One region of the Shewanella sp. 125m-7 genome, then DNA from elsewhere that is predicted to be linked to it. Evidence: predicted binding sites of a transcription regulator. Region 1 holds the regulator's gene; the other holds the start of a gene.
What was found. Region 1 encodes LexA, which represses DNA repair genes until DNA is damaged. Its sites were predicted from a motif close to TACTGTATNNNNATACAGTA; they were not measured.
Positions count from the first base shown of each region.

Region 2: the regulator LexA is predicted to act here: its motif matches at 13,388-13,407, upstream of recG (ATP-dependent DNA helicase RecG).

Region 1 is NZ_JBRILQ010000017.1:1,561-17,841, reverse strand. It holds gene plsB (glycerol-3-phosphate 1-O-acyltransferase PlsB) at 1-948, opposite strand, end outside; gene ACVBIL_RS09925 (hypothetical protein) at 1,141-2,442, opposite strand; gene ACVBIL_RS09920 (ABC transporter ATP-binding protein) at 2,452-3,135, opposite strand; gene ACVBIL_RS09915 (ABC transporter permease) at 3,159-4,394, opposite strand; gene ACVBIL_RS09910 (ABC transporter permease) at 4,396-5,637, opposite strand; gene ACVBIL_RS09905 (outer membrane lipoprotein-sorting protein) at 5,637-6,491, opposite strand; gene ACVBIL_RS09900 (transposase) at 7,096-8,076, opposite strand; gene ACVBIL_RS09895 (hypothetical protein) at 8,161-8,919, opposite strand; gene lexA (transcriptional repressor LexA) at 9,418-10,038, shown strand; gene ACVBIL_RS09885 (cell division inhibitor SulA) at 10,035-10,595, shown strand; gene coxB (cytochrome c oxidase subunit II) at 11,077-12,663, shown strand; gene ctaD (cytochrome c oxidase subunit I) at 12,673-14,277, shown strand; gene ACVBIL_RS09870 (cytochrome c oxidase assembly protein) at 14,280-14,852, shown strand; gene ACVBIL_RS09865 (cytochrome c oxidase subunit 3) at 14,935-15,816, shown strand; gene ACVBIL_RS09860 (DUF2909 family protein) at 15,853-16,071, opposite strand; gene ACVBIL_RS09855 (SURF1 family protein) at 16,019-16,281, shown strand, end outside.
Region 2 is NZ_JBRILQ010000003.1:74,084-90,364, forward strand. It holds gene ACVBIL_RS02115 (MMPL family transporter) at 1-1,036, opposite strand, end outside; gene ACVBIL_RS02120 (outer membrane lipoprotein carrier protein LolA) at 1,036-1,779, opposite strand; gene ACVBIL_RS02125 (acyl-CoA thioesterase) at 1,776-2,225, opposite strand; gene ACVBIL_RS02130 (HAL/PAL/TAL family ammonia-lyase) at 2,332-3,894, opposite strand; gene ACVBIL_RS02135 (glycosyltransferase family 2 protein) at 3,891-5,639, opposite strand; gene ACVBIL_RS02140 (ApeI family dehydratase) at 5,639-6,025, opposite strand; gene ACVBIL_RS02145 (AMP-binding protein) at 6,022-7,401, opposite strand; gene ACVBIL_RS02150 (hypothetical protein) at 7,398-7,946, opposite strand; gene ACVBIL_RS02155 (acyl carrier protein) at 7,946-8,194, opposite strand; gene ACVBIL_RS02160 (phosphopantetheine-binding protein) at 8,203-8,457, opposite strand; gene ACVBIL_RS02165 (lysophospholipid acyltransferase family protein) at 8,454-9,257, opposite strand; gene ACVBIL_RS02170 (beta-ketoacyl synthase chain length factor) at 9,295-10,026, opposite strand; gene ACVBIL_RS02175 (DUF3014 domain-containing protein) at 10,289-11,152, opposite strand; gene recG (ATP-dependent DNA helicase RecG) at 11,296-13,371, opposite strand; gene ACVBIL_RS02185 (calcium/sodium antiporter) at 13,691-14,617, opposite strand; gene ACVBIL_RS02190 (AMP-binding protein) at 14,799-16,281, opposite strand, start outside.

The sequences.
Region 1 (16,281 bases):
TAAGTAATCCATATGGCTACGATGACACGGCACATAAACAATCTCATGACCATCGTGGTGTAGCTGCCTGACCTGCTCAGCACCTTTTATATTGATGCCTTTATAAAGCTTATTCCACAGCCAAGTTAAGAAGCGCTCGGCAATACGCACCAAGCTATCTGAGTAATCGGCTGCGACCTCATCAAGATACTCCATCGCTTTGGCGCGCGCTTCGGCTTCAGAGATCTTCTTACTTGCCGCTTCCTCTTTAATCGCTTTGGTAATCGAATCTGATTTAAGTAAAGCATGGAACAAGGCCTGACGCTTAGGCAGCTGAGGCCCCGTCATGACTTTACGCTGACGTTCGAAGTGAGCTCGTGCTACGCGAGCAAGCTTTTGCGCGATACGTTTGTCGGTACCGTGCTCATCAGCCATATAGCGCAGCGAAACAGCATTAGAGAATTGTACAAAGTTATGACGACCTAAGAACAAGATCATCAAGCACTTGCGTAACCAAGTCGGGTTTTGACGCTCAAGTACCGCAGCGCGCATAGTGTCGTCTTCTTTACCTGGAGTACGTCCCCAATAAAGACTGACTGGCACTAATTGAATGTCTAACTCGCGGTTCTGTTTATGAACGCTGAGTAATTTTTTGAAGCTATCAATGTACTGCTCTCCGCCTTCACGCTGACCAAAAAGAGGCTTGCCTCCTTCTAGACAAACAACTCTAGGCGATCTGATACCATTGACCTCCAAGTCCTCATAAGGGCTTGGTAAGCCGAGTTTAGCCGTCATTTCGCTAAGCGCAGCAATGTCACTGACAGATTCAGTTTTCATTACATATACTAGCGGCTTACTCGGGTCGAGATTGAGATCGTCGAATGGATCGTGAGGCACCACGACTGTTTGAACGAGTTTACGTTGTAACCAACGTAAAGATTTGAACCAAAGAGAGTCTTGTTTGGACATATTTATATGCAATGTTAGTCGCTTCTAATAAGCAGCTAGAATACCAGATATTTAAATAGTTTGCGCTATTCTCTTATTACCGCACTCTGTCCTGTTTGTGTATTTATAGAACAAAGACTTACAGATTAAAAATGACTAAAGCTATTAATAATTCAGCATTTAATCGCGTTCATTCCAATTTAATCCAATTCATTAAAAGTACCAAGCTAGCTGCGCATAGAAGGATAGCTCGAAGCTAAAATACTGGTCATTGGTAAACTTGAGTCCAGCATACTCTGTACCGTTAGCGCCAATAGGCACGGTAAGCGCCGAGGTTAAGCGAAGATCATCGCTCAAACTGTTTTGGCTAAGCAGCTGATACAGGGCTGAGCTATCCGATACATTATAAAAAAGGTTTTGCGATATTGACCACAGCGGTGTCATCTCAATATAAACACTGCCGGTAAGATAATCTTGCGCGAGATTATACAGCTCGCCACGCGCTATCTTTGCCACCAGCTGAGGATGTTGCAATAGCGACTCGGGACTATAATCGCCATTGCCAATACCAAGGCCATTGTAGAAATACTCAAGGGTTCCTGTCATATTCCGCTCAAACCCAACCCAAGAGTAGCTCCAGTTACTGACTAAAGAGAGATAGTTCTGCTCCCCCCAAGTTGCGACCAGATCCGTTGCCCAAATCGCCCCTCCGACACTGACTATGCTAGAAACACCTGCGACACGGCTGTCATAGTGTTCCGCCAGCAAGAGGTCATACTCATGTATGTAATCAAAAAAACCGTGATATTTAAGCGCTAATGTGGCGACATCAGCGGTGACATCAGAATTACTATCTCGCCGAATAACATAGGCCGCCTGTAGATCGCTACCATCTTGTAGTAGGTGCTGGCCATACAAGATGTCATCGCCAGTTTTATACTCCTTATCGAGTGAGCTGGGGTCAAATGGATTGACAAAATCCATGGGGTTAAAAAACAGGCCATTACCCCATGTGAGCGCCTGCCGTCCAAACTTAATCACGTTATTGTCCCCCTGATAGCCCACGATGGCCCTATCTAAACGCTGCAGCATCACAAAATCTCTATGCTCTGTGAGGGTGTCGGTCAGGTTAAATAGTCGCTGTTCATCATTTATCACCGAGCTAAGGCTTAAATAATCACTCGTCAGTGCGCGGGTTTGGAATCTGTGTTTGCCATAGCCCGCCAGCAGTTGATAATCGACTTCGGCTAGCCAACCCGATTGCCAGCGACTCCCGAGGTGATAACGAAACTGCGCAGTTTGATTAAGCTGCTGCTGGCCATAAAGTGCTTGGTAAACACTGCTATCAGAAAAAGCATACCCATCTAACTCATACTTGAGATGACCATGATGCTGTAACTCTGCAGACGCTAGAAAAAATGGCAAACCACAGAGCCCCAAAAAATAGGTCAGAATAGGGAGCTTACGCCACAAAAAACGTTTATCCGCTCGCTTGTTGCTACATTCTTTACCCATGACTCAATCTCAGCTCGTTGAATCGGTAACGATTTTGCCATCAACCATGTAGATATGACGGCTGCAGTAGTCAAACACCTGTGCATCATGGGTAGCAATTAAGAATGTAATGCCATGCTGACGATTTAACTGTGTAAACAGCTCCAATAGTTGTGCCGATGTTTTAGAGTCCAAGTTAGCCGTAGGTTCGTCAGCTAAAATCAACACAGGTTTTGAGACAATGGCACGGGCAACAGCCACCCGCTGCTGCTGTCCACCAGAAAGCTGCGCAGGTCTTCGAGTCTCAAGCCCCGTTAGCCCCACCTCTGATAAGATTTCTTGGCTGCGACGCCTCCGCTCAGCTGCAGAGATCCCCTGCAGCTGCATAACAAACTCGACATTTTCTTGGACGCTTAAAACAGGAATAAGATTATAAGCCTGAAAAACAAAGCCTATTTTCTGCAAACGCACATCGGCTCGCGCAGACTTTGTCAGCCCGGTTATTTCAACATCACCAACATAGACTGTCCCACTATCGGGCTCATCTAATCCACCTATTGCATTGAGCAAGGTGGTTTTTCCTGAGCCAGACGGGCCAGACAACACCGTCATCTCGCCCTGCTCAATCATTAATGAGACATGATTTAATCCATAGATTGTCTGATCACCCTGTTGGAATGTTTTGACCAGTTGCTTACAAACTATGTTACTCATTGATTACCTTCTTATTTATCTTGCTAAGCTGCGGTATTGATTGATTCTATGGGATTAGAGCGTGCCGCCTTAATCGCCGGCCATAAACTGGTGATAACCCCAAGCGCAATAACGATAATATTGGCTGCGATAACATCTTGGCAATGAAGCACTGGGTATAGCCTGGTATCCATACCCGCCATCGCCAGTCCATCAGCAATAGCAGAAAGGTCGATGCCAGCAGCCAACGAATAAGTCGTAACCAGTGCCAATGTATCCCCGACAATCAACCCTGTTATCAAGAGTAGAACAGCCTCAATCACAATCATAAAAACAACCGACTTTGACTGTAATCCCAGCGCCAAAATCAAGCCTATCTCTTGCTGTCGCTCAAATATCGACATCAACAAGGTGTTAGCTAAACCAAAGCCAAGCACACTAAAAACGATGACAATAAAAATAATAATGTAGCTATTCATCAAGTCAGATACTGCAGCCAGATAGCCGTTGAGTTCACGCCAAGTTGCAACTTGATAGTTATCATCGACAACCTCTTCAAGGCTAGAAGTCACTCGCCCTAACGATTGCTGACCATCGGTAAATACTGCTATTTCGGTCACCTTATTCGGCATATTTAGCAATTTTTGGATAAAGCCCTTTCCAGTGTAGATAGTCGCGAGCTCTTCCTGTTCTGTCGGTTTGTGATAGATCCCAACCACACGCACTCCAGACTCGGCAATCTCATTATCGACATCCTGCAATGTGATAACGACTCGCTTATTGAGATCAGTCTTGAGTCTAGCCGCCATTTTCTGGCCGATAATGATGCCGTTGTCCTCACCATCCTCGAGCATTCTTCCCGCCACAAGTTCGAGCTCGCCCACAGTAAAAGGTTCTTGTTGCGGCGCAATCGCAATTAACTGAGAACCCAATGTCACACGCTCACTGGCGATCATCACCGGAGAGCTGATCCTAGAAGCCCATTGAGTAATCCACGACTGGTTAAGTTGCCTCAGCAAAGCGTCTGCAGGCTCTGAAATATGATTTATCACATTCTGATCATTAAGAAATTCATGCTGATGCACTTGGATCTCTCCCGGTAGGTTATTTAGCGAGGTCTGGTTCATGCCATCGACCATACCGCGCAGAAACGCCGACACCACGATCATCGACCACACCCCAAAACTAATCGCCAATAGTAAAATAAGAGTACGCCTGCCGTTGCGCCAAAGATTACGCCACGCCAACACAAATAGAACAGGATTAAAAAAATGGCCCATGTTATTTACTCTGCATCGCACTAATTGGCTCGAGGCTTAAGGTTTTAAACGCTGGATAGATAGAGACCAATACAGAACCGATACAGACCACTAGCGGGCCAATCAATACAGAAAGTGGCGACAACAAGGGATATATTCGATCTCCGATACCAAATTGCGCTCCTATGTCTCCCATCCCCGGAAGCGCAATACCAACTTGGCTAAAGTAAGCCGCAATAACACCGCCCAGCAGCGCACCAAGCAACATACCTATAATGCCCATCATTAAGGTTTCAATTAATATCTGTGTAAATAACCGACTCGGTTTAGAGCCTATCGCCAGCATGATGCCAAACTCTTTAGTGCGCTCTAATACCGCCATGAGCTGGGTATTCATTACCCCTAAGATCACTAGCAAGACCAGCACCGCATACATAATAATGGCACTAGAGAGATCCGCCTCAATCCCCTGCTTAATTCCGGGATTAAGCTGCTGCCAATCATGAACGGTTAACTCAGTCCCTGCTTGCAAAGGTGCAGGCAATAGGGTCTGTAATTGCTGCCGATAAAAGCTTACCTGTGACATAGAGGGGGCGTTAATACTCACAAGCGACACTTGATTGTGCATCTCAAATATTCGTTGAAAAGTGGCCAAAGAGACTTGCGAGGTTGTACGGTCGACGTCATTAATCCCAGTGTTAAAAATCCCAGTAACCAACAGCACGCCAGCGGCGAACCCTCCCTCCATCGTTGAGCCCATCACAGTGAGTTCGTCACCAACTTTGACCTGTAGATTTTTAGCCAGACGATCCCCAAGCACGACTTGATTGTTATCGCCAGCGTCTAGGTAGTGCCCCATAATGATCTGCTGCGCAATGATCGACGCGCGGCGTTCCTTATCAGGAACAACGCCGTTAACGAGCATTCCGACACTACGGTGTTCACTCGCGGCTAATAGAAAACCACTACTGCGGGGAAGGACATCGAGCTCTGGAAACTGCCGCTCTATCATTGCGACTAAACTACGACTATCGGTAATTCGTTTGCGTAATTCAGGCTCATCTAGGTAGCCCTGTTGATTTATCTGCAGTTGGCTGGAAAAAATCCGCAAGGTATTTTCAATCATCATCGGATAAGTACCCGCTTGCATGGTGATCATAAATACCAATAGGGTATTACAGAAAATCATCGCGCCAACGGTTAGCCATGTACGACGCTTATGCTGCCATAGGCTTCGCCATGCCAAAAGAATTTGGCCGCGCATCAGCGGGGGTTTCTAAGATTAGACAGGGTGAACATATAGCCCGGCAGCGTCATATCAAAACGGACATTTTGATTACGGATCTCGGTCCACTCTAGTGCTTTTTCAACCTGAGACATGCGACAACGCATCGCAACACTTCTATTACCGACAGCCTCTATGTCACCGCATTCCATCGACTTAACCAGCTTATTATCTTGATCCCAAAACTCCTGACGCAACATCACCCAGTCATCCCTAAGCACGGTGACCTGCTTGCCCCATACCACAGGCGCTGACTCGTGGGGGATTGACTCGATGGTGTACACCCTATGCCCATCAAGCTCTTGGGTATGAATCAAACGATGTGAATAATCATCGAGTAACTCCGTGGTACGACTGACATCTTTATTGGAGAAGTCACTGCCCATCCAGCTTTGATTCATCATCGACGATGGTACTTTTATCACCCGATTGATTTTAGGCGAATAACTCCACATCTGTTTATCATCAATAAGAAAGGCGTTGCCCGCATCGACCTTTGGCTCAGTGACCCGAACCAATGATTTTTTATCCCCCTGAGTCCAGCCCTGTACCGTCATCGAGCGCTGCCAGTCTGGACGATGGATCACCATAGTTAACAGACTCGAAGAGGTTAACCCACGCCAGTTATCCATCGCTTTTTGAATCATTTCTTTAGCAGAATCTTTATCCGTTGGCAGCGAGGCATTTTCGGCAGGATTAACCGGTTCAGAGACAAGAGCTCCGGCTAGGGAAGAGACTGTCAGAGCAGCCGATAACATCACACCAATAGCCAGCCCTAATGAAACCAACTTACGGTGATTTAACCTAGTGTTCTTGCTAGATAATCGGCTCATGATGCCACTCTAGTAAAACGATTTTAGTTAATAATAGCCTAGTTTATAAAATCAAAAGTTTTATCGATCTTACATAAGCCTAAATGTAGATACTGAGTACAGAATGCAGTTATAAGGGTATTAAGATCAGTTGCCACATTTCAAATGTGGGATCCAGTTTCAAGTGAAACTCCCCCGAATATGAAATCAATAAGTTAAGAGCTGAAATCCAGATAGGCATAATCGAACGATCCGGGATAAGGTGAAATTATCCGCAGAAATCCAGCCAAAATGAAACTCTCAATTTCAACGAGTGACAGGCCTCATTTAGAGGTAAGCACGGGGCATAGAGTAAATCTAAATGTAGCTAAGAATTTTAAAGTTTGGACAAAAGCTATTCACCACTAAAATAACTGAGACAGCCATTATTATTTACAGTACTTATCGTCCTCAATCACAACTCAAATGGCCAAAGCTTTTGACTCATACCTTGCCTAAGCTCGACAATCACAAGCTGAACATGACTTGCGAGCAAAATATCAGCAATTAAAATGAAAATCACGCAGCAAAAATGCCCAAACATCAGTCTGGTAGCGTAAAAAGGGTTGAGTAGGTTTAACGTAAACTAACTACAATCTAGCCATCGGTGACAATTGGCTGCACCTTGTCGTCGTTTACGCTCTAGATGTTCACAATACGTCGATAATTCTTGTGTATTGCCCACTGCGCCTTTGAATATTTTCGTGAACTCGGCGGTCATTTTAAGCCAGTTCTCGGCAGGTATGTTTAAGCGGTGCAGCAACTGCTGTGAGGATGGGCTGATAGCACCTCGTTTATCATGGCGTTGGATTCGACCTGTATCATCAACGAGTTGTAGATAATCTTTTGCATTAAACATCAGTCCTTTAGGCATATCTTGATGCTCATCGCCTACAAAAGGGAGTAGCGATTTAGGTTGTTCGCCGTTAACTGCCGCTTTGATGCGCAGCTGGATACTGGTGAAGTCTGAGGTGTCTGGAGATATCGCTATATTGGCTCGGATAGGATTGAGGTCGACATAGGCCATACAAGCCAGCACCGCCGCGTCATCAAGTAACGCTTGCGACTTAAAGCGCCCTTCCCAAAATCGACCCTTGCACTTATCTTCAGCATTGGCCTTTCTGGCTATGGGTTCATTAAGCGCCCGCATAAACCAGGAGATATCCATGAGTCGAAGTCGGTACTCTTTTATCCGCTTATTGATGATTGTTTGTTGATAAGATTCAAGAGGTTCAGCTTTAATAAAATCGTGATTCAGGCTGTCGCCTTTGAACAGTTTTTGCCATTGCGTTACAACCTCGATATCTGACCAGCTCTTAGCCAACTCAGCATCAACCCGCAATACAAGGTGCAGATGATTACTCATCACCGCAAAAGCACAGATATCGATTGCGAACACTTCAGCTAGCTGCAACAGCCGACTTTCGACCCAGTCACGCCTATGCTCATAGGATTGTCCCGTGTGAATATCAACCCCACACAGGAATGCCTTTCTAACACAGCGACTTATGCAATGATAATAAGGGGTATCTTCCAAGCTGACTAACGCTTTTCTTGGCGTTGGCATAACACACTCCTCTGTTCAACCTTAACTAAAGCCTAGTAGAGGAATCGTAGAGGAATCGCTATCCAACAATTTTGGGTGTCTTGGTTATTTTTCTGATAATTGGTGATTAAACTGTTCTGAGGCACTTGGAGAGTATAGTTTCGCAAATTCCAAAGCTTCGCTTTGAGTAAAAGGTAGAAGGCTTACCACACTGATCTTGTCAGGGGAGTCATGATCATCAATCTCCCGCTCAGTTTTATTACTAGCCCATTCCTTACGAGAAATAACCTGTAAGAAAACTTGCTCTCCGTCTATAGGTTGTAACTGTGTCTGGTCTATTTTTCCCGGCGGCAGTATTGTTGATAGGGCTTTAACGTCCAACTCCTCATTCCAATCACTTGGACGACAAGATATAAAAAATCTTGCCCTCGATAGAGCTTCGCCGAGAGTATCTTTAACTTTCCTCAAAGCCTTACGAAGCGTTCCTTGGCGAAGCTTAAGCTCATCTACAGCATCCAAAAAGAACACTGCCGTCTGATCGGGGGCTGCAAGCCAATCTTCCCATGTATGTTCTTCTTCATCTGACAATATATCTAGAACTTCACTGTCTTGGAGCTGCTCAAGCGGAATGAAAAACGATACATTCCCGTTAGCCCGGAGTATTTCATTTCGTCTTTTAAACTCATGAGTTTTGCCACATTTACCATCAGCGAGCACAACGACACAACGGTTGTCCTTAAAATCATCCCAGCTCAGACTGCCAGATGTATTTTCGCCCCATAACGACAAAAAGTCGGGTTCGACAAGGTGTTTTTCAGAGGGTTTTGCGAATCGGCGCTCTATCGGTACATGATGGATGGTCATACTATGAAATGTTCCAGATGAAGAAGGTATCACTGATTTTATATTCTCATATCCATGGTAATTGTCTAGCATTTACCCCTTGATTCAATGGGGTATATGCGCAGATGCAGTAGCTAGTTCATAGACTGGTAAGCCGCCACCTCCTTAAACACATTTCCGGCATGAGCAAAACAAAGTCAAGCAGGGGTCAGTTTGCACGAAAGTTCAATTAATGCAGGCACGAAATGGGGCGTAATTGAGCTAAGCCTAATTTACATATTCACTCAAAATCCCTACTTCCATCGAATTTCCATTCAAAGGTCTTATCTAAATTTATAAGCGCAGATGTAGGACAAAATAATAGTTAACTTCAGCCACTATTCAATAACGAGTTTCACATCGCTGGATTTATTTCATTTGAAACTGGATCCCACACAAAACAATATAACTGGTTATTACTTGCGCTCAATAAAATACTGTATATACTCACAGGTACTGTATAGAAAGACAGGGTTAACAATGAGACCACTTACACCGCGCCAAGCTGAAATTTTAGAGCTAATTAAACGTAATATTGCAGATACTGGCATGCCACCTACCCGTGCCGAGATCGCGAGACGTTTAGGTTTTAAATCAGCCAATGCTGCCGAAGAACATTTAAAAGCCTTAGCTAAAAAAGGCTGTATTGAAATTATGCCGGGTACGTCTCGCGGTATTAAGTTAACCCAAGAAAGCACTGAAGAAGCTGATTTAGGTTTACCGCTTATCGGCCAAGTTGCTGCGGGTGAACCCATTCTTGCCCAAGAGCATGTTGAGCAACACTATAAAGTCGATCCTGCGATGTTCCGCCCTTCTGCTGACTTTTTACTTAGAGTCCGTGGTGACAGTATGAAGAACATTGGCATACTTGAGGGTGATCTACTAGCTGTACATAAAATACAGCAAGCTCGCAACGGCCAGATTGTCGTCGCTCGTGTCGAAGACGATGTCACAGTGAAACGTTTCGAGAAGAAAGGCAATAAAGTTTTCTTACATGCAGAGAACGAAGAATACTCACCGATTGAAGTTGATCTTGCGAACCAAAGCTTAAGTATTGAAGGCTTAGCCGTTGGTGTGATCCGTAATGGAGACTGGCAATGAACAAACTAATAGGTACCAGCCCGCGTCATCCAGGTCTTTGGCAAGATATGCCGTCGACAAATATGACCAGTAACGCAACTAACCATATCACGACTATGGTGACCCAAACTCAAGGACGTGATGAGCTAACACAAATTAGTGCACAGCTCTCGCAACTGAGCCAGCAAGGCCGTTGGATTGTACTCATCAGCCCGCCGAACATAGGTTATAAGCAGATGCTGGCCGCTGCGGGCGTTAGAATGGATAGAATATTGTTAGTTCATGCTAAAGATGAAGTTGAAACCCTCTGGGCAATGGAGAAAGCATTAACTAGTGGTACATCGAGTGCGGTTATTACTTGGACTAACGCTTTAGATGCTCGTGATAGTCGCCGTCTACAGCTCGTTGCTAAAAGCGCACGCGCTGCTGGTATTTTAATTGAAAGTACGATTGAAAGTAGCAGCGAAAATGGCATTGGAAGTCGCATTAAAAATGCAAACTGCCATTCACTGGATAGCAGGATAAACACTCAGGGCAGCGCTTTTGCTCAAGCCTCTCTTTTTGGCGCCATCCACTAAAGTATCAAGCCCTTCTTTCTAATATCTTCTTTCTAGTAAAGAAACTCAGTTCGGCTAAAGCTCTCATTCGAGGGCTTTTTTATTACCTGCAATTTATTTCCATAATATGCAAATGAATCAAAAAGTGATCTTGATCAATATTTAAACACCAAGTAGTGTAACAAGTGATAACAACGATATTTAGTTATATCCGAGCGATTTAGTCGTCGGTCTCTGTTTTATGGACTGTAGATCCTGAACAACAACAGAGGCTGAAATCGGCCTGATATATTTCAGCCGTAAGTGCCAACGTGGTGACACAACCCAGTAGCTAATACTGAAAATACAATAGTCATGGTCGCAATAGAGATAATGCGGCTCGATTGACAAACCACTCGCGCACTTTGAAGTCATCGTTGCTTTTTTGGGAACTGAAGAGTTTACATAGAGCAGAGACTTACTGTGTGACTCTTCTTTGTCTTGTTGACAGAGGAGAAGTCTAGTGAAGCAATTGTTGTATTGTGTGCTGGCGTTGCTATTTTCGCCCGTACTTTTTGCATCAGAAATGCCACTTAACATGACAGAGGGTGTAACGGAGATCAGTGGGCGGGTTTATAACCTCCACATGATTATTCTTTACATCTGCTGTGCTATTGGCATTGTGGTTTTTGGCGTGATGATTTATGCCATGATCCACCATCGTAAATCTAAAGGCGCTATCGCCGCCAACTTTCATGAAAGTACTAAAGTCGAGATATTGTGGACTGTCGTACCTTTTATCATTCTTATTCTCATGGCCATTCCTGCAACCAAAACCTTGATTGCTATGGAAGATCCGAGTAATGCCGATCTCACCATCAAAATTACCGGCTCACAATGGAAATGGCATTACAGCTATTTCGATCAGGATATTGAGTTTTTCAGCTTACTATCCACTCCACGAGCACAAATAGATGGTACTGAAGCAAAAGGGAAAAACTACCTCCTAGAGGTTGATAAGCCTTTAGTGCTACCAATTAATCGAAAAGTGCGCTTTTTAATGACCTCTGAAGATGTTATCCATTCTTGGTGGGTACCCGCTTTTGCCGTTAAAAAGGACGCTAACCCCGGTTTCATTAACGAAGCTTGGACTCGAATCGACAAGCCTGGTACTTATCGAGGTCAGTGTGCAGAGCTTTGCGGTAAAGACCATGGTTTTATGCCGATTGTGGTGCAAGCGCTTTCTGAAGAAGACTTCGATGCTTGGCTGATTGCACAGCAACAAGAGGCGAGTAATGCACAAGCCGCCGCTAAGGCTGCGCTGTCACAGACACTGACAATGGAAGAGTTAATGACTCAAGGCGAGCAAGTGTACTTGGCTCGTTGCGCCGCTTGCCACCAGCCTAATGGTGCTGGCTTACCCGGCGTGTTTCCCTCTCTTATTGGTAGCCCAATTATCAAAGGTCCGGCTCAATATCATATTGATATCGTCTTAAATGGTAAGTCTGGCACCGCCATGCAGGCGTTTTCTAAACAGTTAACCGCAACTGAAATTGCCGCTGTTGTGACCTATGAGCGTAATGCTTGGGGCAATAACTCTGGTGATTCGGTTCAAGCTGCCGATATAAGCTCTGACACGACCACACCAGCAACATCAGTAGATACAACCCCTGCCCCCCCAAGCGCTATGCCTGCTACCTCAGCTGCTACACAAGCAGAAGTTAACCAAGATATGGCCTCAGAATCCTTAGCTGAAAGCCAAGTCACGCAAGAGCTAACAACAGCACCATTAGGTGATTTAGCCATGAACGAACTCTTCACGATGGGAGAAAAAGTCTATATGGCTAACTGCGCTGCATGCCACCAAGCAGCTGGTACTGGCCTACCTCCCGCGTTCCCATCATTAGTGGGCAGCCCAATTATCACAGGCCCTGTAGCTGCCCACCTTGATATTGTTATCAATGGCAAACAGGGCACGGCTATGCAGTCATTTAGTGCAGTGCTTACACCACAACAGATTGCTGCAGTGGTGACGTATGAACGTAATGCATGGGGTAATGACTCTGGTGATGCAGTTCAGGCTTCTGATGTTGATGGTCACGCAAAGTAAGGGATTAACATGAGCACAATTATACAAGATTCACCAGCCGCTCACGACGATCACCATGATGACCAACATCATGGGGCGCCGAAAGGCATCATGCGCTGGATTTTAACCACTAACCACAAAGATATCGGCACGCTCTACCTCTGGTTCAGTTTTATTATGTTCCTAACCGGTGGTGCGATGGCGATGGTGATCCGGGCAGAGCTGTTTCAACCTGGTTTACAGCTCGTAGAGCCAAACTTTTTTAACCAAATGACCACAGTCCACGGTTTAATCATGGTATTTGGTGCTGTGATGCCAGCCTTTACAGGCTTGGCAAACTGGCTAATCCCCATGATGATCGGCGCGCCAGATATGGCACTACCCCGCATGAATAACTGGAGCTTTTGGATCCTACCTTTCGCATTTTCGATTTTATTAAGCTCATTATTTATGGAAGGTGGCGGCCCTAACTTCGGTTGGACATTCTACGCCCCGCTATCAACTACCTATAGCCCCGACAGCACCGCACTATTTGTGTTTGCGGTGCATATTATGGGTATTAGCTCAATCATGGGTGCGATTAACGTTGTCGTTACCATTGTGAATATGCGCGCCCCCGGTATGACCTGGATGAAGTTACCTTTATTTGTGTGGACGTGGTTGATCACTGCATTCTTATTGATTGCTGTGATGCCAGTACTCGCAGGCACGGTGACAATGGTACTGACGGATAAATACTTCGGTACCAGCTTTTTCGATGCGGCCGGCGGTGGCGATCCAGTGATGTTCCAGCATATTTTCTGGTTCTTTGGTCATCCTGAAGTGTACATCATGATTTTACCGTCTTTCGGGATTATCTCGGCGATTGTGCCAGCCTTTAGCCGCAAACGCTTATTTGGTTACTCATCTATGGTTTACGCCACAGCAAGTATCGCTGTCTTATCGTTTTTAGTGTGGGCACATCACATGTTTACCACCGGAATGCCGGTGTTTGCTGAGCTATTCTTTATGTATTGCACCATGCTGATTGCGGTGCCGACAGGAGTAAAGGTCTTCAACTGGGTGGCGACCATGTGGCGAGGTTCTATCACTTTTGAAACCCCCATGCTTTTTGCGGTCGCCTTTATTATCTTGTTCACCATAGGCGGGTTCTCTGGCCTGATGTTAGCGATAACCCCTGCCGACTTCCAATACCACGACACCTATTTTGTGGTGGCACATTTCCATTATGTATTGGTGACAGGAGCAATCTTTTCCATCATGGCGGCGGCCTATTATTGGCTACCAAAGTGGACGGGGCATATGTACAGCGAAACGCTAGGACGCTGGCACTTCTGGTGTTCGGTCATTTCAGTCAACGTGCTGTTTTTCCCAATGCACTTTCTAGGGCTTGCAGGTATGCCTAGGCGTATCCCTGATTACGCAATCCAGTTTGCTGATGTGAACCAGATAGTGTCGATAGGCGGTTTTGCCTTTGGTCTGTCACAATTTATCTTTTTAGCGGTCGTGATTAAGTGCATACGCGGCGGTGAAAAGGCCCCAGCTAAACCATGGGAAGGCGCCGAAGGATTAGAGTGGACAATCCCAAGTCCTGCGCCTTATCACTCGTTCACCACCCCACCAGAGGTGAAATAAAGATGTCAGAGTTTAAGCGTAAATCCAATCGCCAACTGATCGCCGTGCTAATTATTGGCGCTGTGGGCATGTTTGGCTTTGGATTTGCGCTTGTTCCTTTGTATGACGTGCTGTGCGACGCATTAGGTATTAATGGTAAACCCCAGAATACTGCCAGCGTTTATCAGCCCGTCACGGTAGATAAAAACAGAACCGTGACTGTGGAGTTTGTGTCTCAAGTGCAAAGCGATATGCCCTGGACGTTCAAACCGCAGGTCAATACCATGCAAGTTCACCCCGGTGAGCTTATTCGGACCCATTTTGTGGCAACTAATTTATCTGCTAACCACATTGTCGGTCAGGCTATTCCGTCTGTGTCTCCTGGGCAAGGAGCTGCCTATTTTAATAAGACGGAATGTTTCTGTTTTAATCAGCAAGTATTGCAAGCGAATGCTGCTGCCGATCTACCACTCATCTTTTTTGTGGATCCGCAATTACCGGATTCAATTTCAACCTTGACCCTCTCTTATACCCTCTACAACATCACCGACAAAGGCTATGTCGACGATTTTGTTGAGCAAGGAGCTGCAAGATGATTACCCAATATACCCACAGAAACACCTCCAGCAACAAAGGCAATGCCGTTTACATCAGCATTGCAAAGCAAGGAGTAGCGAGATGACCACCGAACATAAACACGAGAACTACTATGTACCAGAGCAAAGTGCTTGGCCCATTATTGGCGCAGTGGGTTTATTCCTTATCGCCTTCGGCGCAGGAAGCTATGTCTCAGAGCTAAATAGCGAAGGCGGCAGTGGCGGCTACATTCTGCTTGCAGGCATCGCTGTGACTATTTTTATGATTTTTGGCTGGTTTAGAACCGTTATCGCCGAGTCGATGGCAGGGCTTTATTCTAAACAGATGGATCGTTCGTTTAGACAAGGAATGAGCTGGTTTATCTTCTCAGAAGTCATGTTCTTTGCCGCTTTTTTTGGTGCCTTGTTTTACGCCCGAATCATTGCAATACCTTGGCTTGGTGGCGCATCAAATAATGCCATGACCCATGAAGTGTTATGGCCTATGTTTGAAGCTGCTTGGCCTTTGCTGACAACGCCAGATGGCTCGTTGACGCAAGCCATGGACTGGACAGGTCTGCCGCTCTACAACACGCTCATACTTCTCACTTCATCTATCACTTTGCACTTTGCTCACGTAGGGTTAGAAAAAAATAAACGCACAGCTTTAACCGTCTGGTTAGCAATAACCATTCTACTTGGGGTAGCGTTCTTATTCCTGCAAGTTGAAGAGTATGTCCATGCCTACCAAGAGATGGGACTGACATTGAATTCGGGCATTTATGGCAATACCTTTTTCTTACTAACAGGCTTTCATGGTATGCACGTCACCCTAGGTACCGTGTTCCTTATGGTGCTGTTTGTAAGGGTCGTTAAAGGACACTTTTCGCCTGACAAGCATTTCGCTTTCCAGGCTGGTAGCTGGTACTGGCACTTTGTTGATGTGGTGTGGTTATGTCTATTTATCTTTGTTTATGTACTTTAACCGCTCACATCTAGCTGACATTTGAAGAGTCAGTTATCAGTAGGGTCTGGAGTTAGGTGTTATGACTCCAGTCCCTAATGCCACTAGCAGCAATAACACCACCAGCACCGAAAATATGACTCGTCGGCCTAAGTATTGACTCATAGGCACACTCGACTCCCCCTTAACCATAATAAATAGGGCTCGGCCTAGATTAAACAATATGAATACTAGTAGCAGTACTAAAACCAACTTAAAGATAAACAAAGCAGACATAGCGCTTCCTCGCGTTAGGGTGAATCTTGCTTGGTTATTTATTGTGCTTTCTACTGTGATAGTGTTTTCAATTTTGGTCAAGTTGGGTTTTTGGCAGCTCGAAAGAGCAAAGTACAAAGCCCATTGGCAGCAAGAACTGACAACTCGACAAGCGGCGGCGGTATTAACCTATGATCAGTTACTTAACCTCCCGAAAGAGGAAGCGTTAAC
Region 2 (16,281 bases), on a different contig from region 1:
AGTAGTCAATCGAGATCCCGATAAGGCTAGTACCGAATACCAATGTAAGCAGGTGCAGCTCGCCAAAGACTGCTGTTGTGGTGACAATTGCAAATAAAAAACTGCTGCTGACAGTCACCAAGGCGATAGTGAGCGGCATGAAGGACCGAAAGGCAAACCAGACTAAAGCGATAATGCCCAATAGCGAGATAACGCCGATACTCGACACCTCTTTTTTGGCGTTATTGGTTGCCGCCATTGCATGAAATAGCGCGCCAGCCTTGATGATTTCAGTCTGGCTATCTTGCTGCTTTACCGCATCGAATGCTGATGTCAGTGCTATGAGTTGTTGCTGCTGCGCGTTTGGGTTAAAGGCGCTATCACGGCCTTTAGCCATCACTATGGCAGCATATTTAGCGGGCTGATTTTGTTCGTCTGAGACGATGGTCTTGAGTAGTATCCCCTGCTTAACGTTTAGCTGCTGCGATGGAGCTAAAGCGATAAGATTGTCAGGGTAGAGCAGCAGAGGGTCGTGGGTTAGCAGGTCGCTGTTGGCATAACTAAACGCGTTATATAGCTTTTCTAATGCCACTTGCGTCAGTTGCTGCCATTGCCCTTGCTGGAGCAGCAATTGCTGTTTTTCGGTGAGTAACTGAAATCGATGTTTAAAGTAATACCGGTTTAGTGCTTCGGCCTGCGCCATATCTGCACTGCTAATATCGATAAACGGACTTTGCTGATGACTATCGTTTTGTATGGGGAGCTTAAGCTTAGCGATTGCGGTTTTTGCCGCTGCGATTGCCGTTTGCTCGTTGTCACTAATAAAACCTAAGTAGATGCGGTTAGCTAGCTGTTGCTCGACCTGCGCCATAGCGCGTTGGGTCATTGGGCTTTCACTCACCTTAGGTAGCATGGCGAGAATATCACTCTGTACTCGAGCGCCGCCTTGCCACAGCATTAGGCCTGTCGCTATGGTGATAGCGATTAGGGTTAGCCAAAGTAAGAGTCTTAACTTGGCAGTCTTATGGCTTAAAAATTGTGTCAGGCTCAGCTTCATTATGGCTGTTTGCCCTCGGTCTGCAGCGTGCTCTTAATCGTGGCGTCTGATAACTGAGCAGGGCTAAAGCCTTGTTTATCAGCTGCAGTTAATGGTTTGTCATTGATTGCCGAGAATTCGATGCGGCTGCGATCGCCGTTACGGCTAAACAGCACTAGAGTTTGGATCTGCTTATTGCCTGCAAGTACCATCTGCGGCATCGCTTTTTCTAGTAGTGGATCTCTTGGTCTTAGCCCAAGCTGCCATTGTTGAGGCGTGTCTCCTGCCGTTTTTTCCCCTAGCAGCAGGCTGAGGGTAAAGTGCTGCTCTAATTGCTCAATATCACCGCTTAATAGGGCATTTAACAGTTTTGGCATCACATCGCTCAGCGAGTTGCCACTACCAGCTTGGTCTGCGTTATTGATACTGATATTGCCTTGGCTATCTATCTGGATCAGTTGCTTATCTTTTAAGATCAGCGTGCTAGCAAATGGCGTATTTTGCTGCCAAATAACCCCAAGATCTTTAGCAAAAACAAACTCGCCCTGACTCATCAATGGCTTTTTAAGTACCTTGAGATAGCGGTATTGAGTGAACTTCCCTTTAGCTTGCTCGCTAGGAGAAAGCTGGGTGCTTAGTTGTGTAAGTTCAGCACTGCTTGCTTGATGCTGAAACAGCTCTGAATAATCCGTTGTTACATTAGCCTGTGCATAACTGCTACAGCTAATCAAAAGAGTGAGCGCTAGGACAAAGAGGTATTTCATGTGCTTTTCTCGGCAATATTTATTGCTGGAGGCAGCAGATGAGCAATCTTTTGCTGAAAAACTTCAGGCGTGACAAAGCACAGCTCTTGAGTCTGCATGTCGACGGCAGCTTGAATAGTGTGGCCCTTAGTGATGCGCTTACCGGTTAGAGCATCGACAACCTGATAGTTGATCTTAAGGCGGTTCTCCCATTCGACCAGCGCGGCCTTGACGATAACCGTCTGCTCAAAGGTACTCGACTGCACGTATTTTATCTGCACGTCGACAATCGGCCAGCTAAACCCCGAGTCTTGCATGGCGCGGTAACCGTAACCGATTTTATCCAGTAGCTTACAGCGCACCAGTTCAAAATAGCGCAGGTAGTTACCGTGCCAAGTGATCCCCATCGAATCCACATCATGAAACGGAATTTCGACTTCGATCTCAGCGTGCAAAATGCCTTTCATTGGGTAACCTCTAAAACAGGCAAGCCATGCCAACAGTTATTGGCCATCGAATCCACATCGTGAAACGGAATTTCGACTTCTATCTCAGCGAATAGGATACCTTTCATTAGCCGCACACTTCCCAGTAGCCATTTTGGATCTTATCGACAGTAGAGCGTAGGGCCTGCTCTAGTGGTCTATCTTCAGTCAGTAGCTCAAAGTCTTGCTCGACTTGGGCCAAGGTCTTAGCCAGTGATGGGGTAATTGAGCTGGGCACCAATTCTTCCTGCGCTATTCGCAGACGAATGCCCTGAGACATGGCTAATAGCGCAGCAGCAGCTACTTGCTCGGTTAGCTGTAATATGCGCATACAGTCACGGGCTGAGATAGTGCCCATGCTGACCTTGTCTTGGTTATGACACTCGGTGGAGCGAGAGAATACACTGGCTGGCATGGTATTTTTCAATGCTTCTGCTGTCCAAGCCGATACGCCAATCTGTACTGCTTTAAAGCCGTGGTTAATCGCCTTACGCTTGCCTTGAGCACCCGAGAGGTTAGCCGGTAAGCCGTTATTGAACTTCTGGTCCATGACTAGCGCCATCTGGCGATCGATGAGATCGGCAATGTTAGCCACGGCGTTTTTCATCGCATCCATGGCAAAGGCAATATGGCCGCCGTAGAAGTGTCCACCATGAAGAATATGCTCGCCTTCACCGTCAACAATTGGGTTATCATTGGCGCTGTTAAGCTCGGTTTCGATAAACTGGCGCATAAATGGCAGCGCATCTTGCAGTACACCAATCACGTGGGGCGCGCAGCGAATAGAATACCTGTCTTGCAGTCTGTCAGAGTTACGTGGGTGAATGTGATGGTTTAAGTCTTGGCGGATCCAAGCCGCAATCTGGTTTTGCCCCGGATGAGGTTTTGCGGCAAACAGGATATCGTCGAAATGATTCGAGTTACCTTTAAGGGTAAGCGATGCCATCGCGGTAATGCGGCTGGCAAGACGAGCCATATATTGAGCGCGGTCATAGGCAAGGCAAGCTAGCGCCGTCATTACAGCGGTGCCGTTCATCAGTGCTAAGCCCTCTTTCGGGCGTAGCGTAAGCGGCACGATATTAAGCTCTTGGTACACCTCGCTGGTTGGGCGTCGTTCACCTTGATAAATCACATCACGCTCACCAATCAGCACTGCTGCTAAATAAGATAGCGGGGTTAAGTCCCCACTCGCACCCACCGAGCCTTCTTCTGGGATCACTGGGGTAATGTTGAGGTTAAGCAGGGTTTCAATGCGCTGTAGTAGCTCATAGGTCACCCCAGATTTACCTACTGCAAGCGAGCTTAGTCGGCACGCCATCACGGCCCGCGCTTGCATTGGTGATAAAATCTCACCCATGCCACAACCATGAAAGCGTGTTAGATGCAGTGGTAGCTCGTGGACTAAATCTAGGCCCACAGTCACAGTACAAGAATCGCCATAACCTGTGGTCACGCCGTAAACAACGCCTTCTTCTTTCAGAAGCCTATCGATAAATCGAGCGCCTTTTTGAATATAGGTCTGATATTCAGGAGTTTGGTTAAGCTTAGCCTGTGCCCCTTTGGCAATCGCGACAACATCTTCAAGTGCGAGACTGTTGTAGCCAAATTCAACTGTTTGCTTGTTAGGGTTATAAGTCGTTTGTTGGGTCATTTACTTTGCTCGTCCTTTATATTGCAACTGCTCTGTTTGCATTGCGCATTGGCTCGTTGGAACTCTTCGTCCTTGCGCCAAAAATCATAAAAATTAAACCATTGCAGTGGCTCTTTAAGCGCAAAATGTGCTAAGCGACTACTAAATTCGTTAACAGCTTGCTCGATTCGCTCACTTCTCCCGGCTCTCGGGCCTTTTAATGTGTCGGCGAAATGCTCTAAATGCACATGGTAGCGACCATTTTGTCGCAGGCAGAACATGGTATAAACCGGACAATCGAGTAGCCCTGCCAAAATAAACGGTCCCTGCGGGAATGCCGCTTGCTCGCCTAAAAACTCTTGGTAGATCACTCGGCCAGCGGTTTGCGATGAGGTTCTGTCTCCTGCAATCACCACAAGCTCACCCGCCTCAATCTTTTGCTGTAGCAGCATTGAAGTACTCGGGCCAAGTTCAGTGACTTGGATTAGGTTTAGCGAGCTATCAGGGTTGAGCTGCTTGAGCACCTTGTTAAAGTTCTCGGCATTTTGCGTTAGCACCATAACGTTGACTTTGACTTGGCGCTGGTGGATTGATATTGCGCGGCATAGCTCTAAATTACCTAGGTGTGAGACCAACAATACGGCGCCATTACCCGCGAGTAATTGGTTAGCGAGCATCTCACGGTTAGGAAAATCCACCTGCTCGAGCTTGATGCGATCGCACCAGGCATCGATTCGGTCAAGGGCGGCGTTACCAAAGGCGAAAAAGTGCTTCAGGCTGTCGCGCCAGCTTAGTGATTCACCTAGCTGCGGATGATTGGGTTGCTTGGCTTTTACATGAGTTAAAAATTGCTTAGAGGCCGTTCTTGCCGTGGTACCAGTAATGAAGAAGTAGAAAATCACCGGATACATGATGGCGCGGCACAGCCAGTGGCCACCCAAACGGTAGCTTTCAGCTAACAGTTTAATGCCCCAGTAACTGCCACGTTCACTCATGCTCGACCAATGCTTGTTCTGGCTTGAGCTTGTGAGCTTTTGCTGCAGCTTGCGATAAAGCTTTTTAGGCTGGCGCAGTAACATGCCAAAGAAGAGCTTGCTGTGCATCAATGAGATACGCACGTTATCTTTAAGCCCTTGAAAATGACTCACGCCATCTTCCGGGTAGATCACTCGGGTTGGCAAATGAACCACTGGCACGCCTTGCCAGTAAAGCCGCACTAGGACCTCAATATCAAAGTCCATCCGTTCGCCTAAGGCATGGTTTAAAAACAGTTTCTCGGTTGCCTCGAGCGGATAAACTCGAAAGCCGCACATAGAGTCTTGAATATCGAAACTTAAGGTTTCTATCCACACCCAAAAGTGAGTGATATAGCGGCCATACAAGCGGCCTTTGGGCACAGACTCATCATACTGTGGTAAGCCCGATATAACGGCCTCAGGAGCCAACTTCGCTTGAGCTATCATGGCGGGAATATCGTTTAAATCGTGTTGACCATCGGCATCGACCTGCAGGGCGTGGGTGTAACCCTCAGCATATGCGGTTCGTAGTCCGGTCATTACTGCAGCGCCTTTACCCCGGTTATAGGGATGGTGAAGCAGGGTCACCCAGTCATATTTTTCAGCCAGCTCGATCAGCAAGAAGCGCGTTTCATCATCGCTGCCATCGTTAACTAAATAGCAGGGAAGGTTATAGCCTGATAAGCGCTCGAGAGTCTGCTCAATAGCGCCGCGATGATTATAATTGGGGATAACCAGTGCGAGGCGCATTAGTTGTTATCCGAATTGTCGGTTGCATGCGCGGCTTGGCAATTAAGCGCAATACGGCCTGATGCGAAACGTTTATCACCGTCGCTATAAGTAAATACCAGTTTGGCCTTAGCAGGATTATGGCTAATGGTTAGATCAACCTGAGTATTTGGCAGCATCAGTTGCTGAAACTTAAGTACTTCTAGGGTGGCAACATTCAGCGGGTAACCAAAGTGCGCGCAGCCAAGCTTTATCGCCCAATCGAGCTGAGTGACGCCGGGGAGCACTGGCTGCTCAGGAAAGTGACCGTTGAAATACTCTAGGTCGGCCGCAATTTCGAGCCGCCAAGTGGCATCGTCATTATCACTGTTATGGCTGATAATGGTGGGCAATGTAGAGGTAATCATTTGCTTTTAAACTTATCGATATCGAACAGGGCTAACATGTCGATGTGCACCCGCTTACCTTGCTGATTAAGCGGTAAGGCGTCAGGGTAACGCCAACGTCTGGGTAAGGTGACTCGCTCAAATTGGCTGAGCAAGTGATTCTTTAATTGGTTATTTAGCGCGAGTTTGCCATTGGCTTCGAGTTGCTCAATGCCTTGAGGTGAAAGCACTATGGCTGCGCCAAGTTGGACTCTAGGTTGCTCTAGCATCACTAATGCCGCTTTTGCCACATAGGGATGACTTTCGAGTAACGACTCCATCTGCACCAGTGATAGACGTTTCTCTTCAACCTTGATAATTCGGTCTAAGCGGCCCTGCAGGGTAAATGTACCATCGGCTTGCAGATCAATTTTATCATCACACTTTAACCACTCATTATCTGGCAGGTAAGGAGACTTGAGCATAAGCGCGCCATCATTTGGATCTTGCTCGACCTCAATCGAGGCAAATGTCTGCCAGCTAGCATTAAGTGAGTGCTGACGACGATAGGCAATACCACCGGTTTCAGTGCTGCCGAAGACCTCAATCGGGGCTTGGCCATAGCAATTGGCTACCGCTTGCGATGCTTCGAAACTCAATGGTCCGCCTGAGCTAAATACTAGGCTGGGTGAACGCAGTTGACGTTCATTATCGAGCGCATCTGGCAATCTAGAAAGTTGTGCTGGGCTGCTGATCAAGCATAGGTTTGGGAACAAATTTGCGTAATAGCTTAACGTTTCTGGGTATTCAACAAGATCACTCAAAAAGGGACGGCTGGCAGCCAGTGGCCACAGAATTTTAAACAGTAAGCCATAAATATGCTGATGAGAGACGGTCGATATTACGCTGCAATGGGGCAGGTGCTGGGCAAAAGTATGCTCAAGCACGCTAACTTCAACGTCGAGTTGCTCAATGGTTTTAACAACGCGTTTTGGTCTACCGCTGCTGCCAGAGGTAAAGAGTACTAGCTCGCCCCAGTTATCGGTTTGCGGCCAGTCACTGCTGGGAGGATTGAGATCTTTATCTAGGCGTAAAAAGGCTTTTCCTTCACAGATTGGCATGTTGGCAAGTACGCCATCATACTCGTGAGTCAGCTCACTTAAAGTACCAGCTTGAGTATTGGCTGGTAGGATAATCTGTTTACCGGCAAGTAAACCAGCACACAACCCGACGGCAAACTGGTCACTGCTATCGCTGCTAAGTAGCCAGCGCTGTGAGTCTGATTCACTTAACTGCCGATACAGCTGTGCGACCTGAGCGGTAAAGGCGGAGCCCGTTACGATATCGTGATGATTGAAGCTAATTAGCTGTTGACCCGTAGGCCCTTGGCATAGCCAAGATTTAAGTAGATTCGTCATGACTTTTTTAACCAAAATGTTCGATATAACCATTCGCCACCAAGTAGCGACCCGATAAGCAAATAGGCGATTAGCCCGTTATAAAGTGTCCAAATTTCGATACTGGTATAAAGCGCTGTATAGAGTGCCATCGTGCCATTAAAGATAAATAAGCCACACCAGATTAAGGTGACATTATTGAGATAACCGATAGCCTCATCGGGCAGGTCAGGCTCTTTAAGTCTGGCTAGCCGTTCTATCATGCTGGGTCCGTGTTTTAGTGAATAACCAAAAAGTCCTAGCATGGTGAGGTTAATCACCACAGGATAAAACAGTAACCAATCATTCTCTTTAGCAATAAAACTTCCAGCCGTTAAGCCTATGCCAACAAGCAGCGGCAGCATCAATGACTTTACTTTTTGCTGTTGCAATATCAGTCGCAAGACTAATATTGCACATAAGGCGAGCGCAATGGTGCCAGCAGGCAAATAGTGCAAACCGAAATAAACAGCCAGTGGATAAGTTATTACCACTAGGCTTGTCACTATTTGCAAAAAGAGCCGCATTACGCTTGGACTAAGCCTTCGATAGCCGACACGACATCATCTACGGTTCTCACCGCTTTAAACTCTTCAGGCTTGATTTTCTTACCTGTCATTTGCTGCAGTTTGATCACCAAATCTACAGCATCGATGCTGTCTAGATCGAGCTCTTCATACAAGGAGGCTTCTAGGGTGATATCGTCTGCATCTATCTCAAATTCTTCGACTAAGATTTGAGTCAGCATTTTAAGGATCTGTTCACGACTTTGCATAATTCCTCCTACGCTCGCTGTGACTCAATAAAGCTGACTAAGCTAGCAACGCTATAGAAGTGTTGTTTGGTCGCTTCAGAATTCGCTTCAATTTTCACATCAAACTGCTTCTTGATTGCTAAGCCAAGTTCTAATGCGTCGATAGAATCGAGCCCAAGTCCTTCGCCAAATAGTGGCGCGTCAGAGTCGATATCATCAATACTCACGTCTTCTAAATCAAGACAGTCGATGATCAGTTGTTTTACTTCGTTTTCTAGGCTCATAAGTATCTATCTAATTGTTGTTTATAATAGTTTTCTAAGTCACGAGTCAGTTGTCGTGCCATCTTTGCGCCGCCGCCTGCATCGGCATCATAACGTAAATAGGGCTGTGTTTCGCCTATTTCGATATGCATGCCAATTGTCCGTCTAGGCAATTGGTACCACTTTTGCTGCTTGCTAAGGCCCACAGTATTGGTTTTTAAAAATACAGGCAACAGATCGCTATGAGTGCGCAGGGTGATATTGGCTGCCCCACGTGCAAAATCGTTAATTTTTTCACCTATTTTGGTGCGTGTTCCTTCCGGAAAGATGATCAGGTTAGTGCCACGTTCAAGTACTGACTTGCAATCTTGCAGTAGCAACTCTGCACCACGATTAGGAATATAGCCGGCGCAAGAGACAACGCCACGTAAAAAGGGATTGCGCCAAAGGCCTTGTTTAACAATACACCCAGCATTGGGCATTAAGCTGATTAACACGACCACATCGACTAAGGTTGGGTGGTTGGCAGTGACAATCACTCCTTTAGCATGACTGAGGCGGCTTAAATCTCCATGAGAGACCTTGATAACGCCGGCCCAAGTGAGCATTTTGACAAAGCCTTTAAACATGATGTGCACGGCTCGCTGCACTCGCTCAATGCGTTGCTGGTGGCTACCAGGCCAAAATCTAAGTATTGGCAGTATGGTCAGTGAACTCAGCAGGCCACCAAGGCCAAAAGCGATATAGCAAGCGGTGCCGCCCAGCCAACGTGGAACGTAAGCGATACCCATTAACTTGGGAGCGAGTGGTTGTTTATACATGGTGGGCTTATCGGCAGCGGACTTGTCCATAGCGGGCTCAGACACAGCTTAGCTCCCAATGCCAGCCAGAAAAAGATCCACTGACATTCTGTTTCGCTGCCAGACTCGATAGCAGTAGATCAAAACTGAGCGTGTTGTCGATTTCAGTTTGTTGATTTATTGGGGTTAATGTCAGTGTTGCCAGCGCGTTTTGTGAGTCGTCGGCGGGCGCTAGCATAAAAGCAACAGCGATAGGCCATGCTGGCTCAGAGGTAAATTGCTGATAAACCTGAGGCACGGGTTCGTCGGCATAGACTAATAGTAACGGCTCAGGATCTGCGTGTAACTGTCCATAGGATTCGATAAATGCTTGAGAAAACGTGTTGCTTCCCGCTGCAATCGAGGTCGATTGAGCTTGATTAGCCGTTAGAATACTGAAAATACCGCTAGCGGTATTATGTACCGATTGGCTAAAACCCGTGGGTGATAGCGGCGATTCATCCACGATATTCTCGAGTAAACCAATAGTACGATTAATTTCACCATGCTGGGAGGCAAAAACGCTACGACATTGCTCAGCTGGCTGACATTGGTTAACCGCTTCAAGGATAATTTTGGTGAGTTTACTGAGCCGTCTGCGCTGCATTGCTGGAACATGGGAAAGTTTAGGCACAGCGGCGTGCAGCACTGTTGCATCTGAGACTGGCATTGGCCAGTTTAGCCACTCACAGGCTTGTTGGTACTGCGGCGACCATGCGCCCCATGAAAGAATGCTGAACTTCAAATGCATCGCCTCAGATACGAATATCCTTTCGTATTGCCTGACAAATAAAAGATAATTCTGACCAAGAAAGATAGCAAGTGGCCAAAAGTAACGTCATAAACAGCCGTTATTCTACATCATAAATCGTGGGGCAATAAGTCCTTTTGTGATACAGGTGTCGCTTGAAGGTAGCTGCTGAGTGATAAAATGTTGGATTTGAATAAAAGCCCTGTTAATACAGGACTTTTAGATAGGAAACTAGGTGAAAACCTTGCGCTAGTTTAACTGCTTAGTTTAAGTGTTTTTGTAGTCGACGTAGTGCTGACTTCACTTTCTTAGCGTTCTCAGGGCCCATACGGATCATCAACTTTTGCGCATTAGGCAGCGCCTCTAGTTTAGGGTCAACAAACTGATAGTTAACGCTAACGCCGTCTAATTCAATCGGCTGTTCGATGATAGGTGCATCCAACATCACCTCGATAGCTTGCTGCATGCGATCATTAAATGAGGTCTTGCTATAGCCTAGTTCAGTAAATGCTTCACTTAACAGCGGAGTCATCTCTTTGTAGGTTTTTGCTAGCTCTTGATCATTTAAGCTTGAAAGGAAGTCTGCATACAGGTCATATCTATGGTAGCTATCTGGATTGATATAGGTCTTGTTGGCAATTTCCGAGACTGTAAACTGCGTGCTTGGTGCTTGCAGTGGGCTCACTTTGCGCGCGAGTTCGCCTTGGGCTAAGTTATCAACAAAAACCACAAACTGACGCACTACGTTGTCTTCAATCAATAGTGGTTCAATTGCCATACCATCGGCAATCGCGGTCACTTTCTGATGTACATAGGCATCGCTATCAACCAATGCGGGTAAGGGCTCAACTTCTGGCACGGGATCGACTTCAGGTAGTTGTACCGCTTCAACTTCAACGACTTCAGGCTCTGGCAAGGCTTCTGTTTCAAGAGGTCGCTCAGGGATCGGATCGGGGATCACCACTGGGACGATGACCTGCTGCTCTTCGATTTCATCATTATCACTGAGGTAATAGTAGCCGCCAGCGGATAACGCCACTACGGCAACGATAGCTAAAATGGCTAAACCATTGGTGCCAGAACTCTTTTCCTGTGGGGAAATTCTATCTTCTTGACTGAGTTGCATTTTAACTCCTCTGCTAGGGTGCAGTGATACGACTAATTGATAAAAGTATAGCTTCAATCCATTCTGCAAAAATCCGAGCGATTGTCTATAGTTTGAAGCTCTATTAAGGATATTTAATTTTTAAAGCTGACGAATGTAGCAGCTTATGCTTGTACAAACTGCTCGCGGTCGCCTAACCAGCGTTCAATAATAGGGTCAACACTAGCTGGAGCTTGTTGCATAACGTGGGCTGCTAACTTTTGAACATGAGGAATAAGTGCCTGATCTCGCATTAAGTCGGCAATCTTCATGTCGGCAATGCCGGTTTGCTTAGTACCAAGGACTTCACCAGGACCACGGATCTCTAAATCTTGCTGCGCAATAATAAAGCCATCATTGCTCTGCCTTAGCACCCCAATCCTTTTGGTTGCAGTGGCAGAGAGTGGCGCCTTATAGAGCAACACACAGTGACTTGCAATGGCACCGCGCCCAACCCGACCTCTAAGCTGATGTAACTGAGCTAAGCCTAAACGCTCAGGGTTTTCGATGATCATTAAGCTGGCATTAGGCACATCGACACCAACCTCAATCACCGTGGTGGCAACTAATAAGTTTAGCTCACCGGCTTTAAAGTCGGCCATGATCTGTTGCTTTTCAGCGGGCTTCATACGGCCGTGAACTAAGCCTACCTTTAACTCGGGCAGGGCACGCTTAAGTTCTTCTGCCGTGTCTTCTGCAGCTTGGCATTCGAGTACTTCTGATTCTTCGATTAAGGTGCATACCCAGTAGGTTTGACGTTTATCATTGATGTACGCTTGCTTGACGCGGTCGATGACCTCCTCACGACGTTGATCTGAAACCGCGACTGTGGTCACCGGCGTTCTGCCCGGTGGTAGCTCATCAATTATTGAGGTATCGAGATCGGCATAAGCAGTCATCGCCAAGGTACGTGGTATAGGTGTTGCCGTCATAATGAGCTGATGCGGGTGAAAACCCTGGCTAATGCCTTTTTCACGTAGGCCTAGGCGTTGGTGTACGCCAAATCTGTGCTGCTCATCGATAATAATCAGTGCCAGTTTATTAAATACCACTTGTTCTTGGAAAATAGCATGGGTACCAATGACAATATGCGCGTCACCAGATTCAATATCGGCTAACGATTGGGCTCTAGCTTTACCTTTTAATTTACCTGCTAACCAGCCGACTTTAAGGCCTAACGGCTCAAACCAGGCGGCGAAATTAATCACATGTTGTTCGGCTAACAATTCAGTTGGTGCCATCATGGCGACTTGATAACCGCTCTCTATCGCTTGCAAAGCTGCTAAAGCAGCGACTAAGGTTTTACCCGAGCCCACATCGCCTTGTACTAGGCGCATCATAGGTTCATGTTTGGCTAAGTCTTGAGTAATGTCTGCAACGACTCGCTGCTGCGCCCCTGTAGGCTTAAAGGGGAGAGTGGCTAAAAAGGGATTAAGTAACTGCCCCGTGGCATGCATGCTGACCGCTTTGTCGCGATTACTGCGTTGACGTAGGCGTAGCATACTTAAGTTATGTGCCAATAACTCTTCTTGAATGAGGCGTTGCTGCGCTGGATGCGTGCCTTGCTCCAGCTCAAATAGCGACACTTGATTATTAGGCCGATGCAGTATTTGCAGTGCCTGCTTTAAGTCTAAATTATTGGGCTGCAGGTTTGGCGGCAGTAACTCTTGTAATCCACCGCGCTCTAACATCTCTAATGCTTGCTCGGTAAGCTTGATCCAACTCGCTTGCTTTAAGCCTTCAGTGGTCGGGTAAACCGGGGTTAGCGTGTCACTCACTTGTAGATCTTCACCCGGAGTAATCAACTTATATTCAGGATGAATAATCTCGACGCCATGCATACTACGGCGAATTTCACCATAGGCACGAATAGTCATGCCGATCTCTAGGCCGTTACGCTGCGCGACAGAGAAATTAAAAAAGCGCAGGGTTAAGCTAGCTGTATCATCACGCACCGTACAGGTCAGCATGCGCTTACGGCCTTGGATAATTTGGCTTGATTGAATCACAGCTTCGATGGTGCCGTAACTACCTGGGTAAAGTGAGGAAATAGGGTAGACTTGAGTGCGATCTTCATAGCGCAGCGGCAGATGAAACAACAGATCTTGCACTGTTGTTATGCTCAGCTTGGCTAATCTCTCGGCCATCTTCTTAGCGACGCCCTTAAGATCTGTGATAGGAACAAGATCGAGTCTTTGCAAACGGTTAGCACTCAAACACTGTAAATTTATACATATATTATCAGAGATATCGTTTTACGCAAATCTGAGGTTTTAGATTTTATGACAACCTCTTTTCAGCCCTGTGGCGGGGAAGGCTTTAGTGTTGGACATTGTGATTTTAATCGGCAGATACAAACGTCATCAGTTTAGGATGACATCTGTCATTGTGACAAGGTGACTATATTAAGGTCGCAATTAAGAGTCGCTATTGAGTGTAGAAATGAAGGGAGATAAAAAAGGTCTAACGTATCATCTGCACGTTAGGCCTTTTTATTTAAGCTCTTACTGGGGGCGCTAATTAAATCGCTTGAACAACGATATAGCCGATATAGGCCAAGTAGCCAGCAATTAATAACCCACCTTCGCGGCGGCCAATACGCAAACCCGTGTAGGCAAAGGGTAGCAATAACACGGCTAGGGCAATCATAGCAGCCCAATCTAGGTTGCTAATTTCGCTACCAATAATCGGGTGAATAAGTGCTGTAACACCTAAAATACCGAGTACGTTGAAGATGTTTGAACCAACAACGTTACCAATTGCGATATCGCTCTGGCCTTTAAGGGCTGCCACAATTGAGGTCACGAGCTCAGGCATACTGGTGCCAATCGCAACGACAGTTAGGCCGATGATAACCTCGCTAATGCCGAAAGATGTTGCCATAGCGACCGCGCCATCAACGAATAAAATACCGCCGCCAACTAACATGCTAATACCGATAACGATAAACAAAACCGATAGCATTGGATTTTGTTTCACATCTTCAGCATCATCGCCAGTTTGCTTTTCTGCTGTGAAGTAGCTGAAGGCTAAATAAGCAACCAGTAGCGTAAATAAAATGACGCCATCCCAGAAGCTTAGGCCACCATCTAGCAATAGGCTCCAAAACAATAGTGACGCACCAATCATGATTGGAATATCGCGGCGCACCATTTGAGACTCAATCTTAATTGGGCGAATCAGTGCTGTAATACCTAAAATTAGGCCGATGTTAGCGATGTTTGAGCCAATTACGTTACCTAAGGCGATGCCGCTATTACCTGCAATTGCAGATTTAACGCTAACAGCAAGCTCTGGTGCACTGGTACCAAAGGCAACAATAGTCAGGCCAATGATCAGAGGGGTAAGCCCCAATCTAAGTGCGATTTGGCTTGCGCCTCTCACTAAGGCTTCAGCACCTACAGTAAGAATTAAAAAGCCGCCGAGTATCGACAATAAAATAAACATGGTTAACTCTATAATTTGGGTTTATTTGAAAGGATGGCAAGAATAGTTTCTTTCACAAATAGCGCAATCAAAAACTGCTTCTTAGCCATTAAATTTAGTTAATTGGGTTATTTTTGTCACAAAAACAAAAAGGCACACCTTGAAGTGTGCCGTTATTCGTTAATGGGCAAGGCTGAGAAGTTTAGATCTCATCTTCCCAACAGACTTTGCCTCCGCGTATACCGTCCACTTTTTCACTAAACTTTTTCTCTAGTACATGACGCTTAATCTTTAATGTAGGCGTTAGCACGTCATTGTCAACGTCCCAAGGTTCGGTGACGATAACAATTGCGTCAACAGTTTCATGGGATTCAAGGTGAGGGTTAACGGCATCGACTGTCGCCTTTAACGAAGCCCTGACTTCTTCTCTTGCTTGAAGTGCAGCACCTTCTGAAAGTTGAACTAAGGCGATTGGATGAGGTAAGCCTGAACCGATAACACAGATCATCTCTATATGAGGGTCTTGCGCTAGCTTACGCTCGATAGGTACAGGTGCCACATATTTACCTTTCGAGGTTTTAAAGTTGTCTTTAACGCGGCCAGTAATGCTGACATTGCCTTCATCATCGATAGTACATAGGTCACCAGTGTGGAAGAAGCCATCTTCATCGAAGCACTGAGCGCTCTCTTCTTCCTGCTTATAATAACCTTGCATTAGGCCAGGGCTCTTAACGAGCAGTTCGCCAACATCAGAGCACTTGGCCTCACAACCTTCAACAGCGCGGCCGACGGAACCAATTTTACGCGCATCAAACGGATAGTTAATAATGGAGTAAGCGCAGTTTTCAGTCATGCCCCACGCCTCTGAAATATCGAGACCAATCTTGTGGTACCACTCAACCAGTGATGGTGGAATGGGTGCAGAACCGGAGCCGAGTAAATGGCAGTGCTCTAGACCTAGGCCTTGATGAATCTTACGTTTAACTATGCCGCTTACGATAGGGACTTTAAGCAAAAAGTTAAGTTTGCTGTAACCAATTTTGTCGATAATATTTTTTTGAAATAGGCTCCACAGGCGCGGCACCGAGAAAAATACAGTGGGTCTTGCGCGCTGCACATCGGCCACAAAGCTATCTAGGCTATCGACAAAGGCTACGCTGCTGCCAGAGTAAAATGAGGAGCCTTCAATGGCGACACGTTCAGTAATATGCGCTAACGGCAGATAAGACAGCAATCTATCCTCAACATCGGTATTAAGGTCGCGCACAACTGCTGTACAGGTCCAGGTGTAGCTAGCGAAGGTTTGAATCGCGCCTTTAGGCTTGCCTGTTGAACCAGAGGTATAAATGATGGTCATTATTTGCTCTGCAGTAGGCAGAGGAGCATCAATCAAGGGCTGGCCTAAGGTCAGCATTCTGTCCCAGTGATACTGAGACGGCATAGTGTCATAGGGCATAGCAATACGCAGGATCTCACCGCCGACCCCCGCTTCTTGGTCGGCCCAATAATCGAGTTTACCAATAAAAATTGCTTTAGCTTCACTGTGCTCAAGGGTGTAGCGAATGGTGTCGGCGTTGGCGGTCGGGTAAATCGGTACACTAATATAGCCGCCGTGCATCAGAGCAAGATCGGTGATAAACCATTCGGCGCAGTTTTTAGACAGTACCGCAACTTTATCTCCGGGG